DNA from 2 places in the Embleya australiensis genome. Region 2 is predicted to be linked to the other one. Evidence: riboswitches for the same ligand, from Rfam matches in the RefSeq annotation. Region 2 holds a riboswitch; the other holds the start of a gene.
The links. A riboswitch is a leader RNA that binds a small molecule or an ion and turns the genes downstream of it on or off. The one in region 2 is predicted to bind glycine.
Positions count from the first base shown of each region.

Region 1 (7,948 bases), 4.4 Mb from region 2:
GTCCTCGCCCTGCTGCCCGTCCAGCTCCGAGTCGCGCAGGTCGACCAGGACCAGGTGCACGTCGGTGCCGCCGGTGAGCACGGTGATGCCCACGTCGGTGACGTCCTTGCGGGTCAGCCGCTCGGCGAGGATGGCCGAGCCCTCCAGGGTCCGCTTCTGGCGGTCCTTGAAGTCGTCGGAGGCGGCGACCTTGAACGCCACCGCCTTGCCCGCGATCACGTGCTCCAGGGGACCGCCCTGCTGGCCCGGGAAGACCGCCGAGTTGATCTTCTTGGCGTATTCCGCCTTGGACAGGATCACGCCGCCGCGCGGGCCGCCCAGGGTCTTGTGCGTCGTGGTGGTGACCACGTCGGCGTACGGCACGGGGCTGGGGTGCAGGCCCGCGGCGACCAGACCGGCGAAGTGCGCCATGTCGACCATCAGGAAGGCGCCGACCTCGTCGGCGATCCGGCGGAACTCGGGGAAGTCGAGCTGCCGGGGATAGGCCGACCAGCCGGCGATGATCAGCTTCGGCCGGTGCTCCTTGGCGAGCCGCTCGACCTCCTCCATGTCGACGCGGTGGGTCTTTTCGTCGACGTGGTAGGCGACCACGTTGTAGAGCTTGCCGGAGAAGTTGATCCGCATGCCGTGGGTGAGGTGGCCGCCGTGGGCCAGGTCCAGGCCGAGGATCGTGTCGCCGGGGGAGAGCAGCGCGAACATCGCGGCGGCGTTGGCCGACGCGCCCGAGTGCGGCTGCACGTTGGCGGCCTCGGCGCCGAACAGCTCCTTGACCCGGTCGATGGCGAGCTGCTCGACCACGTCGACGTGCTCGCAGCCGCCGTAGTAGCGCCGGCCGGGGTAGCCCTCGGCGTACTTGTTGGTGAGAACGGAGCCCTGCGCCTCCAGCACCGCCACGGGGGCGAAGTTCTCGGAGGCGATCATCTCCAGGGTGTTCTGCTGGCGGTGCAGCTCGTCGGCGACGGCGGCGGCGACCTGCGGGTCCACCTCGCCCAGGGGACGGTCCAGGATCGTCACGGTTGTCAGCTCCTCGATCGGGTCGATCTCGATCATTCGCCGCAGAACGCGGCGTATTCGTCGGCCGACAGCAGGCCCTCGGCCTCGCCGTCGATGCGCACCTTGAACAGCCAGCCCGCCCCGAAGGGGTCGGAGTTCACCAGGGCCGGGTCCTCGACGACGGCGTCGTTTATCTCGACGACCTCGCCGGAGACCGGCGCGTACATGTCGCTGACCGACTTCGTGGACTCCAGCTCGCCGCACGGCTCACCGGCGACGACCACCCGGCCGACCTCGGGAAGCTCAACGAACACCACGTCGCCGAGCGCCTCGGCCGCGTGTTGGGTGATGCCCACGACGGCGGGGGAGGCCGCCTCGTCGAGCCACTCGTGTTCCTTGCTGTAGCGCAGGTGCTGGGGTGCGTGCACGGGTCCATTCTCCATTCGAATGAGGTAAGTCCGTCCCTCAGGATGATTTGGGACGTTTTCCGGTGATATAGGGAAGGGTTCGGCTCAGCCGCGCTTGTAGAACGGCAGCGCCACCACCTCGACCGGCTCGGCCTTGCCGCGGATGTCCACCGCCAGCCGGGTGCCCGGTTCGGCCCGCTCCACCGCCACGTAGGCCATCGCGATCGGCATGCCGAGCGTCGGCGACGGCGCGCCGGAGGTGACCTCGCCGACCCGCTCGCCGCTGTCCGCGTCCACCACCGGGTAGCCCGCGCGCGGGACCCGCTTGCCCGGCGAGGTCAGCCCGACCAGCGTGCGGCGCACGTCCGCCTCCGCCGCGGCCAGCGCCTCGCGGCCGACGAAGTCCTCGGGCTTGTCCAGCCGGACCACCCGGCCCAGGTTGGCCTCGTACGGCGTGGTGTCCCGGGTCAGCTCGTGGCCGTACAGCGGCATGCCCGCCTCCAGGCGCAGCGTGTCCCGGCAGGACAGGCCGGCCGGCACCAAGCCGTGCGGCTTGCCCGCGGCCAGCAGCGCGTCCCACAGCGCGACCGCGTCGCCGGGCGCGGCGAACAGCTCGAAGCCGTCCTCGCCGGTGTAGCCGGTGCGGGCGAGCAGCACGGGCACGCCCGCGACCTCGGTGCGCAGGATCGCGTAGTACTTGAGCGCGGGCAGGTCGGCGTCGGTCAGCGAACCGACGATCTCCGTCGACGCGGGCCCCTGCACGGCGAGCAGCGTGTACTCCTCGGACGCGTCGCGCACCGTCGCGTCGAAGTCGCTCGCGCGGTACTTCAGGCTGCCCGCCACCACGTCGGCGTTGGACGCGTTGGCCACCACCACGAAGTGCTCTTCGCCGAGGCGGTACACGATCAGGTCGTCGACGATGCCGCCCTCCTCGGTGCAGATCATCGTGTACCGGGCGCGGTCGATCCCGATCTTCGAGACGAAACCGACCAGGGCGTGGTCGAGCGCGCGGGCGGCCTCCGGGCCGGTGACCTCGATCTCGCCCATATGGGTGAGGTCGAACAGGCCGGCCGTGGTGCGCACCGCGGTGTGCTCGTCCCGCTCGCTTCCGTACCGCAGCGGCATCCGCCACCCGGCGAAGTCGGTCATCGTGGCCCCGAGCGCGTCGTGCACGGCGTCGAGCGGGGTCCGGCGGTCGGTGGTCATGCGAAGACTCCTTCGAAGGGACGCCGGCGGAAGCCCCCGGCGGGCGCGGACCGGTCCGGGGCATGCCGGACGGCGCGGACCCGGGCGCGGGCCCGAGGTGCGACGAAAGGTGACGGGTGCTGCGGCCCGTACGAGAACGAATTCGAGGACAAAGGGGGCTCCCTGCCATGGCGTTCAGCCCTTTTCGGCCAAAGTCGGTCGAAAAGTGGGGTGCCCTCCCCTTCTGTCATCGGAACCTGAGAGCTTCATCCCGTCCGCCGCTGCCGCGTCGGGCCGGGATTTGCACCGTGGGTGAGCCGCACCGACGGTGCGCCTGCTTTCCAGAAGTGCCTGACCCATGCGGTATCGGTGCCTGAGAGATTCCGGGGAGGAGTTGCTCCTTCGGCGCCCCGCTCGATGGCGAGGACTCTTCCGCGTGGGGTCGACGGCCGTTATGAGGTTGTGCCCGGCATGCTAGCGCGTGTCGTCAATCCCCCGCCGGTGCCGGGGGAGCGCCGGCGCCCGCTCGCGCCCTCGGTGCGACACCATGCGCAGGGCACGAGGGTTCGGGACATCAGGGGAGGATTCGTGGAGACGGATTCGGCGGGGGCGCATACCGGCGCCGCGGTGGGCGGCATGTTGATCCCCCGGTCCGTGCACGACCTGCGGGAGGAGCGGCATCGGGAGGGGGAGCGGGACGGGGTCCGGCGGGTGGACGTGCTGTCCTATCCGGCCTCGTGCGTGCTCGTGGTGACCGGCCTGCCGGGCGCGGGCAAGAGCACGCTCCTGGCCCGGGTGGTCGCCGCCGGGCCCTCGGTCGCGGTCCTGGACGCCGATCTGGTCCGGGCCCGCTGGGCGCTGCGGGTGGGGCGGCTGCCGTACCGGGCCTACCGGCCGCTGGTGCGGCTGTCGCACTACGGCGAGGTGGCCCGGGCGCTGCGCGGCCCCGGAGCGGTGGTGGTGCACGACAGCGGCCGCAATCCGATCCTGCGCCGGGTACTGGTGCGCGCGGCCCGGCGGCGCGGCATCCCGGCACACGCGCTGCTCCTTGACGTCACGGCCCATCAGGCGCTTTCCGGCCAACGTGCGCGCGGTCGCGGAGTGTCCACCGCGGTGTTCGCCCGACACCACCGGGAATGGCGCGCGCTGCTCGCCCGGCTCGCCCCGTGGCTGGACGCCGGACCCGCCCTCGCCTCCGCCCCGGGCGGCTTCACCTCGTGTGTACTGCTCGACCGCCCGGCCGCGCGGCAGCTGCGCCGGATCGTTTTCGCAGACCCCCTACCCGGACAGTCCCGACGGCGGGATGCGGACAAGTCGTAAACTGCGCCGGACACCAAGAGGAGCACCACCATGCCGTTCCCGGCCAATCCCGTGGAGAGCGCGCTCGTCGCGGCGATGCGCGACCCGTCCCGGGCCGAGGCCCTGTTCGAGGCCCTCGCCGAGGCGGACGTGTGGGTGCCGCTGCCCGAGGGGGGCAGCGCCGCCGACACCGAACTGACCCTGCCCACCGCCGAGATCGACGGTCGGCCGTATGTGCCCGTGTTCTCCTCGGAGGAGCAGTTCCGCCGGCTCGCGGGGCCGATGGCGGGCACCGTGGCGCCGATGCGCGAGTTCGCCCGAGGGCTGCCGCCGCACATCGGCATCGTGGTCAACCCGGGCGGCGAGGTGGGCATCCCGATCCCGCCGCCGGGTGTGCTGGAGCTGGCCCGGCTGCCCGGCGCGGGCCGCCGCGGCGCACGGGTGCGGTTGTACGAGCCCGACCAGGAGCCGATGGACTTCCTGATCGCCGCCGCCGCCGAGTTCATCCACGTCCCCGTGGTGCTCAGCGCCCGGCGCGGCCTGGGCGAGGTCGAGTCCGATCCGCCGGTCCTGTTCGTCGGCGTCGAACTGGACCGGTGGCAGGAGGAGGACCGGCTGGCCGCGATCGGCGCCCTGGAGCGTGCGCTCGGCCGCGCCGCGTGCCCGTGGCCGGTCAACGTGGTGCTTCTGGACGTGGCGCAGGATCCTGTGGGGGACTGGATGCTGGAGCGGACGCAGCCGTTCTATCTGCGGGCCGACCAGCGCTGAGCCCGTCCGGCCGCGGCCGGCACCGGTGTCGAAAAACATGGGGTTCGGGGAGGACGTCGTGAACCAGGTCGAGCAGGCGTTGAGCCAGGTGGCCCCCGGGCGCTACGACGCCTACGAGCGGTTGCTGCAAGCGCTCGTCGGCGCGCCCGTGTGGATGTTGTTGTGGCAGGGGCAACCCGGCAGCCCGGACGCGCAGTACGGGAACATGGACGTGGCCGGATGGCGCTACGCGCCGGCGTTCACGTCCGAGGAACAGCTGCGTCTCAGTGGCTGGGACCGCTCGTTCGAGATCTGTCCGGTCCCCGAGATCGCGTCCTCGCTGTACACCGACCGCTGGGGTCTGTGGCTGAATCCGCACGCCCAGGGCGGTGGCGTCGGCGTGCCCTACCTCGACCTGCGCCGCATCGTCGGCGGCCTGGACCGACTGATGGCCGGCCCCCTGGCGGTCGGCGAACCCACCCTGTGGGACCCGGCGTTCTACTCCCTGCTCGGCGGTCAGCTGTTCCAGACCCAGGTGGTGCGCGCCGCCCACCGGGCCTGGGTGCGCCCCACCGTCGGCCCCGAACGCCTCGTGATCGGGCTGCGCCTGACGGACAATCAGCCCGCCACGATGCAGCGCATGCGCGACGCGATGGCCCGCGCGTCGGCCGCCGCGCCGCCCGGTCTGACGCTCTCCTCGGTCGCGCTCGACGACCCCTTCGACCCGATCGCCGCGTGGATGCGCGAGCACACCCGGCCGTTCATCGGCATCGACATGCTCGACGAGGCCGCCCGCCACGGCGGGTGATCGACATGCTCGACGAAGGCGCCCGTCCCGCACGGTGATTCACATGGCCGCCGCGGGCACACGCCACGCGCAGTGAGCGAAGATCGGCGGAACGTGGCGAGCCGGGGCAACAGGCAGTGATGCCCCCAAAAAACTGACGTCACGTCATCAACCGCTGCCTTGTTGTGATTTCGTGACCGATCTACGCGGATCAACCAGTGAATCGTGTCTGCGTAATCACGGTTCAGTAAAGGTATTCCTCCACCCCTGTTCGTGACCCGCGTCACGGAGGAGTCTCACCCGGACGACAGATCCCGAAGATCATCGGGATCGCAATGCCGGGTATGGCGACGGGACGCGGCGATCCCGAGCCGCCGTCGCATCCGTGAGCGGGGAGGGTCGATCCATGACGGCACCGATCGAGACCACCGGTGTGGCCCGAGAGGCGCACCCCGAGGCGATCGCCGAGGCAGCCGGCGCACGCATCGAGGGTCGGTCGCTCGGTCAGATCGCGTGGGCCCGATTCCGCCGCGACAGGGTCGCGATGGCCGGTGGTGTGGTGATCATCCTCATGGTGCTCATCGCGATCTTCGCGCCGCTCATCACCGACGCGATCGGCGGTGGACCCACCGAGTACCACGACGATCTGCTCGACCCGGTGCTGAACATCCCCAACGGCAGCTTCGGCGGCGCGAGTTGGGACCACCCGCTGGGTCTGGAGCCGGTCAACGGCCGGGACATCTTCTCCCGCATCTGCTACGGCGCCCGCGTCTCCATGCTGGTCGCCTTCCTCGCCACCCTGCTCTCCGTGGTGCTCGGCGTCGTCCTGGGCACCGTGGCGGGCTACTTCGGCGGCTGGATCGACGGGCTGATCAGCCGCGCCATGGACGTCTTCCTGGCCTTCCCGCTGCTGCTGTTCGCGATCGCCATCGGCAGCAGCCTCCAGGGCGAGGCCTTCGGCCTCCACGGCGACACGCTCCGCATCACCGTGCTGATCTTCGTGATCGGGTTCTTCAGCTGGCCGTACATCGCTCGCATCGTCCGCGGCCAGACGCTCTCGCTGCGCGAACGCGAGTTCGTCGAGGCGGCGCGCAGCCTCGGGGCCACCGACCGGCACATCATCTTCAAGGAGTTGTTGCCGAACCTGGTGGGTCCGATCCTGGTCTACTCCACGCTGCTGATCCCGACGAACATCCTGTTCGAGGCCGCCCTTTCCTACCTGGGGGTCGGCGTACAGGAACCCACCGCCTCGTGGGGTGGCATGCTCTCGGCGGCCACCCCCCGGTACCAGGACGCGCCGATGTTCATGGTCGTCCCCGGAGTCACCATCTTCATCACCGTGCTCGCGTTCAACCTGCTCGGCGACGGCCTTCGAGACGCCCTCGACCCGCGCAGCCGCTGAATATCCCGCAAGTCCCCACGAGGAGGCACGACCAGCGATGAAACACCCGGTAACTCGCAGGCGCAGGACCCAAGCGCTGATCGGCATGGTGGCTGTCACCGCGATGGCCGCCACCGCGTGTGGCGGTGGTGGCGGCGGCTCGAAGAAGTACAGCCCGAGCAACAAGGCGATCACCGAAGTGGTCAACCAGTCCACCAAGAAGGGTGGCACGCTCAAGCTGGTCAGCTCGGACAAGTTCGACTCGCTGGACCCGGGCGACATGTACTACGCCTCGGCGTGGAACTTCTCCCGCCTGATGGCGCGTCCGCTGCTCACCTTCAAGCCCGCCCCGGGCAACGCGAGCTACGAGTTCGCGCCGGACCTGGCCACCGACGTGGGCAAGACCGACGACGGCGGCAAGACCTGGACGTACCACCTGCGCAAGGGCGTGAAGTACGAGGACGGCGTCGAGGTCAAGGCGTCGGACGTCAAGTACGCCGTGGAGCGGACCTTCGACAAGGAGGTCCTGCCCAACGGCCCGGGCTACTTCGCCCAATACCTGGACCCCGACGGCACCTACAAGGGTCCGTACAAGGACTCCGCGCCGGACAAGCTGGGTCTGAGCGCGATCGAGACGCCGGACGACTACACCATCATCTTCAAGATGAAGGAGCCGTTCGCGGACTTCAACTACCTCGCCGCGCTCCCGCAGACCGCGCCGGTCCCGCCCGCCAAGGACACCGGCAAGGAGTACGTCAAGCACCCCCTCGCCTCCGGCGCGTACATGGTCGACGGCCAGTACGAGCCCGGCAAGGCGGTCAACCTGATCCGCAACCCGAACTGGGACCCGGCGACCGACCCGCTGCGCAAGGCGCTGCCGGACCGGATCGAACTGCTGGAGAAGCAGGACGCGAACGACGTCGACAACCGACTCTTCGCCGGCACGGCGCAGTTGGACGTGGTCGGCACCGGCGTCCAGGCTGCCGCGCAGAACAAGATCCTCACGGACAAGAAGCTCGCGGACAACGCGGACGACGCGATCTCCGGCGCGCTGGCCTACCTGGCGATCAGCTCCAAGACCCCGCCGTTCGACAACGTGCACTGCCGGCGCGCCGTGCAGTACGCGGTCAACAAGTCGCAACTGCAGCG
Region 1 covers NZ_CP182422.1:5,058,785-5,066,732, forward strand. Annotated here, with positions in the region: gene glyA (serine hydroxymethyltransferase) at 1-1,050, opposite strand, end outside; gene gcvH (glycine cleavage system protein GcvH) at 1,047-1,421, opposite strand; gene gcvT (glycine cleavage system aminomethyltransferase GcvT) at 1,506-2,606, opposite strand; glycine riboswitch at 2,820-2,936, opposite strand; glycine riboswitch at 2,937-3,030, opposite strand; gene ACMXN5_RS22070 (AAA family ATPase) at 3,174-3,905, shown strand; gene ACMXN5_RS22075 (enhanced serine sensitivity protein SseB) at 3,936-4,652, shown strand; gene ACMXN5_RS22080 (enhanced serine sensitivity protein SseB C-terminal domain-containing protein) at 4,711-5,439, shown strand; gene ACMXN5_RS22085 (ABC transporter permease) at 5,825-6,820, shown strand; gene ACMXN5_RS22090 (ABC transporter substrate-binding protein) at 6,858-7,948, shown strand, end outside.
Region 1: linked by a shared signal. The riboswitch ahead of gcvT (glycine cleavage system aminomethyltransferase GcvT) and the one ahead of gcvP (aminomethyl-transferring glycine dehydrogenase) in region 2 are both predicted to bind glycine.

Region 2 (7,948 bases):
CCCGAATCGGCCCGACGAGCGGCGCGAGCCGTACTCGATTCCCGTGAATCGCTTCCCGTCGACTGCCGCGCCGATCAAGCCGCGCTCACGGCCGGATTCCCGCACCGCGTCTTCGAGATCGACCTGCTCGACCTGGTCTCCGAGCGCGGTGTCCGCAGCGCTCGGCAGGTGGGTTGGCGCTGGCTCATGTGGTCCGGCGACACGGTCGTCGGCGGCATCGAGGTCCGCACCGGCCCGACCGGTCACGGCGTCGGCCGATTCGTCGAGGGCCCGTTCACCGTCGCCACCGCGCCCGCCGCCGCAGCGGCCCGCGCACTGCCCGGGACCCTGCTGCGCCGCGACGAGGCGCGCCTGCTGAACGTCCCCGGGATGTACATGGTCGCGCTCTGGCTGGCGGACGAGGCGGGCGGTGTCGACCTGCTCATCCCGCTCGCCCCGGCGCCCTGCGGGGTGCAGGCGCTGCGCGGATACACCGCGGCCGAACTGGCCGAAGTCCTGGCCGCGCGTACCCGCCGGCCGGCCGCCGTGGGGGCTCCGGACAGCTGATCACACCCGGCCGTTCACACGTGTGGTCACATCTTGGGCGCAGTCGGGTGAGAACCGCGATAAGTCCTGCGCGAGGCGGTTTCAAGGCGGAGACTGTGATCTGCCGGGCAATGGGGCCCGGCGCGCTCCGCGCAGACAGAGAAGGTACGAGGATGTGCCAGCACCGACCGCATTGCCCCCCGGCGGACAGCCCCGATCGTGAGGCCGCCGTCGTCGTGGCCGCTCATTTCGAACAGGGATGGAGCCTGCTGTGCAACGGCGTCGTCCTGTTCGAGGACACGGGCGAACTGCTGCCGGACGGACGCACCATCGCCCCGCACCGACCCCGGGTGGGGTTGGTTTCGGCGGCCTGAACCGTTCGCACGGCCCTGACGAGCCGGAGGTCCCTCGGAACGACCTCCGGCTCTCGTCTGCCCGCGACCCGGTCCGGCGGCGACGCGTGGCCGGAGCCCGGGTCGACCCGGAGCCCCCGCGCCGCGGTCCCGATACAGTCCGAGCGGCACCGGCTGCGCGCGAGACTCGGAGTTTTGTCCCCATGGGCATTGGCGACACTGGCGACACCCCTCGGCCCGGTCGCCCGCGTGACCCGCGCACCGACGAGTCGATTTTGGCCGCGGCCCGCGAACTGGTCGCCGAGCAGGGGTACAACCGGGTCAGTATCGACGCGGTCGCCCGCCGCGCGGGGGTGACCAGGCCGACCGTGTACCGCCGCTGGCCGTCGAAGGCGCACCTGGTGCACGAGGCGGTGTACCCGGCCCGCGAGATGAGCTTCCGGCCGCTGCCGCACGAGGACTTCGCCACGGGCGTGTCGCGCTTCGCCGAGGCCGCGCTCGAGTCCTTCCGCCGCCCGGAGACCGCGGCGGCGGTGCCCGGGCTGCTCGCCGAGTACCGCGACCAGCCCGAACTGAAGGATCTGCTCGTGGCCCGAATGGATCCCGTCCGGGCGATCTTCCGGGCCTTCGTCACGGACGCGATCGCGCGTGGCCAGGCCCGCCCCGACCTGGACGCGGATCTGCTGTTCGAATCGCTCAGCGGCGCGCTGATGTTCGGCGTCCTGGGCAGCGACCTGGCCGCCAAGCCCGGCTTCGCCGCCTCGGTGGCCCGCCTGCTGACCTACGGCGCGGCCCGCCCCTGAGCGGTGGCTCGGGGACGGGCCGCGCGGGCCCGCGGATCAGTTGGCGCCGTACGCCTCGATCGGCGGGCACGAGCAGACCAGGTTGCGGTCGCCCTGGGCGCCGTCGATCCGGCGCACCGGCGGCCAGTACTTCTCGGCCGGCACCACCCCGGCGGGGAAGACCGCCTCCTCGCGCGTGTAGGCGTGCGCCCACTCGCCGGCCAGCAGCGCGGCGGTGTGCGGGGCGTTCGCCAGCGGGTTGTCGTCGGCCGGCAGGTCACCCGAGGCGACCCGGTCGATCTCGCCCTTGATCGCGATCATCGCGTCGCAGAACCGGTCGATCTCGTGCAGGTTCTCGCTCTCGGTCGGCTCGATCATCAGCGTGCCCGGCACCGGGAAGGACATCGTCGGCGCGTGGAACCCGTAGTCGATCAGTCGCTTGGCCACGTCGTCCACGCTGACGCCGGTGGCCTTGGTGATCCCGCGCAGGTCGATGATGCACTCGTGGGCGACCAGGTCGTTCGGGCCGGTGTAGAGCACCGGGAAGTGCGGCGCGAGCCGCCTGGCGATGTAGTTGGCGCCGAGCACGGCCACCTGGGTGGCCTCCTTGAGCCCCTCCGGGCCCATCAGGCGCAGGTAGGTCCACGGGATCGGCAGGATCGCCGCGGAGCCCCACGGGGCCGCCGAGATCGGTCCCACGCCCGTCTCCGGGCCCGCGGTGGGCTGGAGCGGGTGGTTGGGCAGATACGGCGCCAGGTGCGCGCGCACCGCGACCGGGCCGACGCCGGGGCCGCCGCCGCCGTGCGGGATGCAGAAGGTCTTGTGCAGGTTCAGGTGCGACACGTCGGCGCCGATCGCGCCGCCGGGCTGGGCCAGGCCGACCAGCGCGTTCAGGTTCGCGCCGTCCACGTACACCTGGCCGCCGGCCTCGTGGATCGCCGCGCACACCTGCTCGATGCCCTCCTCGAACACGCCGTGCGTGGACGGATAGGTCACCATCAGCACCGCGAGCGTGTCCCGGTACTGCTCGATCTTCGCGTGCAGGTCGGCCAGGTCCACGTCGCCGTTCTCACCGGTCTTGACCACCACCACGCGCATCCCCGCCATCACCGCGCTGGCCGCGTTGGTGCCGTGCGCGGAGGAGGGGATCAGGCACACGTCGCGCGCGGTGTCGCCGTTGGCGTGGTGGTACGCGCGGACCGCGAGCAGCCCGGCGAGTTCGCCCTGGGAGCCGGCGTTGGGCTGGAGTGAGACCTTGGCGTAGCCGGTGATCCGGGCCAGCGAGTCGGCCAGCCCGTCGATCAACTCCAGGTAGCCCGCCGCCTGGTCGACCGGCGCGAAGGGGTGCATGTTCGCGAACTCGGGCCAGGTGACCGGCTCCATCTCGACCGTGGCGTTGAGCTTCATCGTGCACGAGCCGAGCGGGATCATGCCCCGGTCCAGCGCGTAGTCCTTGTCCGCGAGCCGACGCAGGTAGCGCAGCATGTCGGTCTCGGAGCGGTGCGTGTGGAAGACCGGGTGGGTCAGGAACTCGGTGTCGCGCAGCAGCCCCGAGGGCAGCGCGTCGGCGGTCTCGGCGTCGAGCCCGGCCACGTCGCCGCTCACCCCGAACGCGCCCCAGACCGCCTCGACGTGCGCCCGCAGCGTGGTCTCGTCACACGTGATCGCCACGTGGTCCGCGTCCACCGGCCGCAGGTTGACGCCGGCCGCGCGGGCCGCCGCGAGCACCTGCTCGGCCCGACCCGGCACCCGGGCGGTGACCGTGTCGAAGAAGTCGCCGTGCACCACCTCGACACCGCCGGCCCGCAGCCCGCCCGCCAGCACGGCCGCGTAGCGGTGCGTGCGGCGCGCGATCGAGGCGAGCCCGTCCGGCCCGTGGTAGACCGCGTACATCCCGGCCATCACCGCGAGCAGCACCTGGGCGGTGCAGATGTTGCTGGTCGCCTTCTCCCGGCGGATGTGCTGCTCGCGGGTCTGCAGCGCGAGCCGGTAAGCGGGCGCGCCGTCGGCGTCCACCGACACCCCCACCAAGCGGCCCGGCATGCTGCGGGTCAGCTTCTCGCGGACCGCCAGGTAGCCCGCGTGCGGGCCGCCGAAGGCCATCGGGACCCCGAACCGCTGGGTGGTGCCGACCGCGATGTCGGCGCCCATCGCGCCGGGCGCGCGCAGCACGGTGAGCGCGAGCAGGTCGGCGGCGACCGCCACCAGCGCGCCCTGCGCGTGCGCGGCCTCGATCACCGGGGTCAGGTCGCGAACAAGACCGTCGGTGCCCGGGTACTGGAGCAGCACCCCGAAGCAGCCGCCCTCGGGCAGCCCGTCGGCGGTGTCGGCGACCACGACCTCGATGCCCAGCGCCCGCGCGCGCGTGCGCACCACGGCGATGGTCTGCGGCAGCGTGGCCGCGTCCACGACGAACACGTCGCTCTTGGCCCGGCCCGCCCGGCGGGCCAGCGTCATCGCCTCGGCGGCGGCGGTGGACTCGTCGAGCAGCGAGGCGCCGGCCACGTCCAGGCCGGTCAGGTCGGTGACCACGGTCTGGAAGTTGAGCAGCGCCTCCAACCGGCCCTGGGAGATCTCCGGCTGGTAGGGCGTGTAGGCGGTGTACCAGGCCGGGTTCTCCAGCACGTTGCGGGTGATCACCGGCGGGGTGAACGTGCCGTGGTAGCCGAGCCCGATCATCGAGGTCAGCACGGTGTTGCGGGAGGCCAGCTCGCGCAGTTCGGCCAGCACCTCGGCCTCGGTGCGGGCGGCCGGCAACTCGAAGCCCGCGAGCGCGCGGATCGCGGCGGGCACCGCCGCGTCGGTCAGCTCGTCCAGGGACCCGTAACCGATCGCGGCGAGCATCTTCGCCTGTTCGTCGGTGTCCGGACCGATGTGCCGGCCGGTGAACGGCGACGCGGCCTCCAGGCCGGTCAACGAGCCGGGGCCGGAGGGGAGTACGGCGTGAGCACGCGTCGGGGCAGGGGTGCGCGGTGTCATCGCGAAAGGCCTCCTGGATCGCTCCTGGACGGACACGCGGGTCGCGCGCCCACCGGCCTCCCCCTCTGTCATCGGTACCTGAGAGCTTCACCCCGCCCGGAACACCGGCGGGGCCGGTCCCACGAACGCGATTTGCACCGTCGGCGAGGATCCGACCCGACTCGGCGAGCCACGTGCGGATCCTGCTTTCCAGAGTGCCCACGACCACGCGGTACGGGTGCCTGAGAGATTCCGGGGAGGAGTTGCTCCTTCGGCGCCTCGTGCGGACGAACACGAGAACTCTCCCGCGCGAACGTAATGGGCGGCTTCAACGGTATCAGCGTGGCATCGGATGCGGACGGGACGCCAGGCCGGAGGGGTGCGGGTTGTCAGGTCGACGGGGGCGGCGGAGGCGGCGGGCCGGGGTCGGCGGGTCCGGCGGGCCGGTCGTCCGCGTCGCCCGTGCCCGGCAGGGGCAGCGGCTCCCCCGGTCGCAGCGCCGGGTCGGCGAGGGCGAACGTGCGTACCCGGCCCGGCTTTCCGCCCGGGACCTCGAAGCGCACCGTGACGCGGCCGACGCCGCTGCCCTGGACCCAGCCGGGGCCGAAGTCCTCATGGACCACGTCCTGGCCCGGAGACCAGGAGACCCGCTCGGGGCCGGCCTCGGCGGGCTCCTCCCCCGCCGGCCCCGCGTCGTCGTCCTCCGGCTCCTCCGCCGGCGTGTCGGCGGCGCCGAACAGGTCCTGCTGGGCGAAGTCGGCCAAGCCGCTGACGCCCACCCCCAGCAGCCGCACTCCGCCGGTGACGTCCACCTGGGCGGCCAGGCGGCGGATCGTCTCGCGCACCACGCCCGGGTCGTCGGTGGGGCCGCGCAGCGTCTCCGAGCGGGTGAGCGTGCTGAAGTCGTAGCGGCGCAGCTTCAACACGATGGTGCGGCCGGAGCGGCCGGCCGCGCGCAGCCGCTCCACGCAGCGGATCGAGAGGCGGTCCAATTCCCTGGTGATCCGCTCGCGGTCGACCAGATCGGTGGCGAAGGTGTCCTCGACCGACACCGACTTGGCGTCCCGGTCGGCCACCACCGGGCGCGCGTCCAGGCCCGCGGCCAGGACGTGCAGGCCGTGTCCGTGCGCCTGGCCGAGCAGGCGTACCAGTTCGCTCTCGTCCACCGCGGCCAGGTCGGCGACGGTGTCCAGGCCGGCCCGGCGCAGCACGTCGCCGGTGGCCGGGCCCACCCCGGGCAGCGCGCGCACCGGGAGCGGGTCGAGCATCGCCCGTTCGGTGCCGGGCACTACCACGCACAACCCGTCGGGCTTGTCCGCCTCGGAGGCGATCTTGGCCAGCAGTTTGGAGGTGGCCGCGCCGACCGAGCAGGTCAGGCCGGTGGCGGCGTGGATGTCGGCGCGCAGGCGCACGGCGATCTCGGTGACCCGGGCGGTGTCCAGGGCGCCGCCGTGCGGGCCCGCGTCCAGGTCGATGAACGCCTCGTCCAGGCTGAGCGGTTCGACCAGCGGGGACAGCCGGTGCAGCAGTTCCATCACGGTGTCGCTGACCTGCCGGTAGAGGCCGAAGCGGGGGCTGAGGAAGGCGGCGTTGGGGCAGCGCCGGCGGGCCTCGCCGATGGACATCGCGGAGCGTACGCCGAAGACCCGGGCCTCGTAGGAGGCGGTGGCCACGACACCCCGGGCGCCGATGCCGCCCACGATCACCGCCTTGCCGGCCAGGCTGGGCTTGGCGACCTGCTCGACCGACGCGTAGAACGCGTCCATGTCGAGGTGGAGGATGCCCGGCGCCTGTCTCACACCGCGCAATCATGACGCACCGGTCCGACATCCCCGGTGAACGGTCGTTCGGGCGCGCCGCAGCGAGACGCCGGGCGGGCGGTCGCCCCCGCGGTCAGTCCTCCAGGGCGCGCCGGATCGCGTCGCTGGGGCGGGCGGTCACCCGGGGGTCCGGCTTGAACACGATCGTTCCGGTCGCCTTGATCGCGGCGAGCACCTCGCGACCGGTTCCGTACACGGTGGGTCCGATGTGGCCCCACGTCAGGGATCGGTCCGGAACACCGTAGGCATCGATGCCGGCGGCCTTGCACAGCGCCAGCGCGCGCCGCAGATGGAAGCTCTGCGTGACCACGATCATCCGCTCGATGCCGTAGATCCGCTTCGCCCGGGCGCAGGAATCCCAGGTGGAGAATCCCGAATCGTCGCTCACGACGCGTTTGTCCGGGACTCCGCGCTCGACGAGGTAGCGCCGCATCACCCCGGTCTCGTCGTAGCGGTTGTCGCCGCCATCGCCGCTGACCAGGATCACCCGGGTCTTGCCGGCCCGGTACAGCCGCAGCGCCACGTCGAGTCGGCGGGCCAGCAGATCCGACGGCCGATCCCCCCGCACGCCCGCGCCGAGCACCATCGTGACGTCGCGCGCGGGCACCCGTTCCACCGGGCGCACCCGGTCCCCGGCGTACAGGTGCAGCCCCGTCACCGGGGCCAGTCCGGCCACCGTGAGCAGGACGACGGCCTGGTAGCCGCGCCGTTGGGCACGCCGGGAGCGGGGCAGGGTGGGGCGACGAATGGGCACATCCACGTGGACGTCCCGCCCCCGCGCACCGGTTCCCACCGGCGGTATCGCCGCTCAGACCGCGCGATCTCGACGCCTGCGGGCCAATTCGTCGCCCGGATGGACCTGCGGGGTCGGCTCCCCGGTGCCGGTGTGCTCGCCCTGGAGCTGCGCGAGCGAGCCCTCGACCTCGCGCCACACCGCCCCCACCGCGATGCCGAAGACCCCCTGGCCGCCCTGGACCAGGTCGATGACCTCGTCGTAGGACGTGCACTCGTACACGCTCGCCCCGTCGCTCATCAGGGTCATCCCGGCCAGGTCGCCGATGCCGCGTCCGCGCAGGTGGGCGACCGCGATCCGGATGTTCTGCAGCGAGACGCCGGTGTCCAGGAGCCGCTTGACGATCTTCAGCACGAGGATGTCGCGGAAGCCGTACAGCCGCTGCGTGCCCGGGCCGTGGGCCGAGCGGACCGTGGGCTCGACCAGGCCGGTGCGGGCCCAGTAGTCGAGTTGCCGGTAGGTGATGCCGGCCGCCGCACAGGCGGTCGGGCCACGGTAGCCCACGTCCTCCGACGGAGTGCCGGGTGGGACGACGTCCGGCCGCCGGAGGCCCGCACCGGGGTCGGTCGCCGGCAGAGGACGTGCCGTGCGGGCGCGCTCCGCCGCCGTGATGTCGCCGGTGCTGCTCACGCCGACCTCCCTTTCGTCCCCGCGCGCCCGGGTACGGCGCGAGGAGTCTCTTTCAGTCCCGGGCCGCAGGCGGCGAGGTGCAACGCG
Region 2 covers NZ_CP182422.1:688,877-696,824, forward strand. Annotated here, with positions in the region: gene ACMXN5_RS02910 (hypothetical protein) at 1-546, shown strand, start outside; gene ACMXN5_RS02915 (DUF5999 family protein) at 699-899, shown strand; gene ACMXN5_RS02920 (TetR/AcrR family transcriptional regulator) at 1,082-1,681, shown strand; gene gcvP (aminomethyl-transferring glycine dehydrogenase) at 1,718-4,639, opposite strand; glycine riboswitch at 4,839-4,936, opposite strand; gene ACMXN5_RS02930 (DNA polymerase IV) at 5,008-6,417, opposite strand; gene ACMXN5_RS02935 (SanA/YdcF family protein) at 6,512-7,198, opposite strand; gene ACMXN5_RS02940 (MerR family transcriptional regulator) at 7,247-7,861, opposite strand.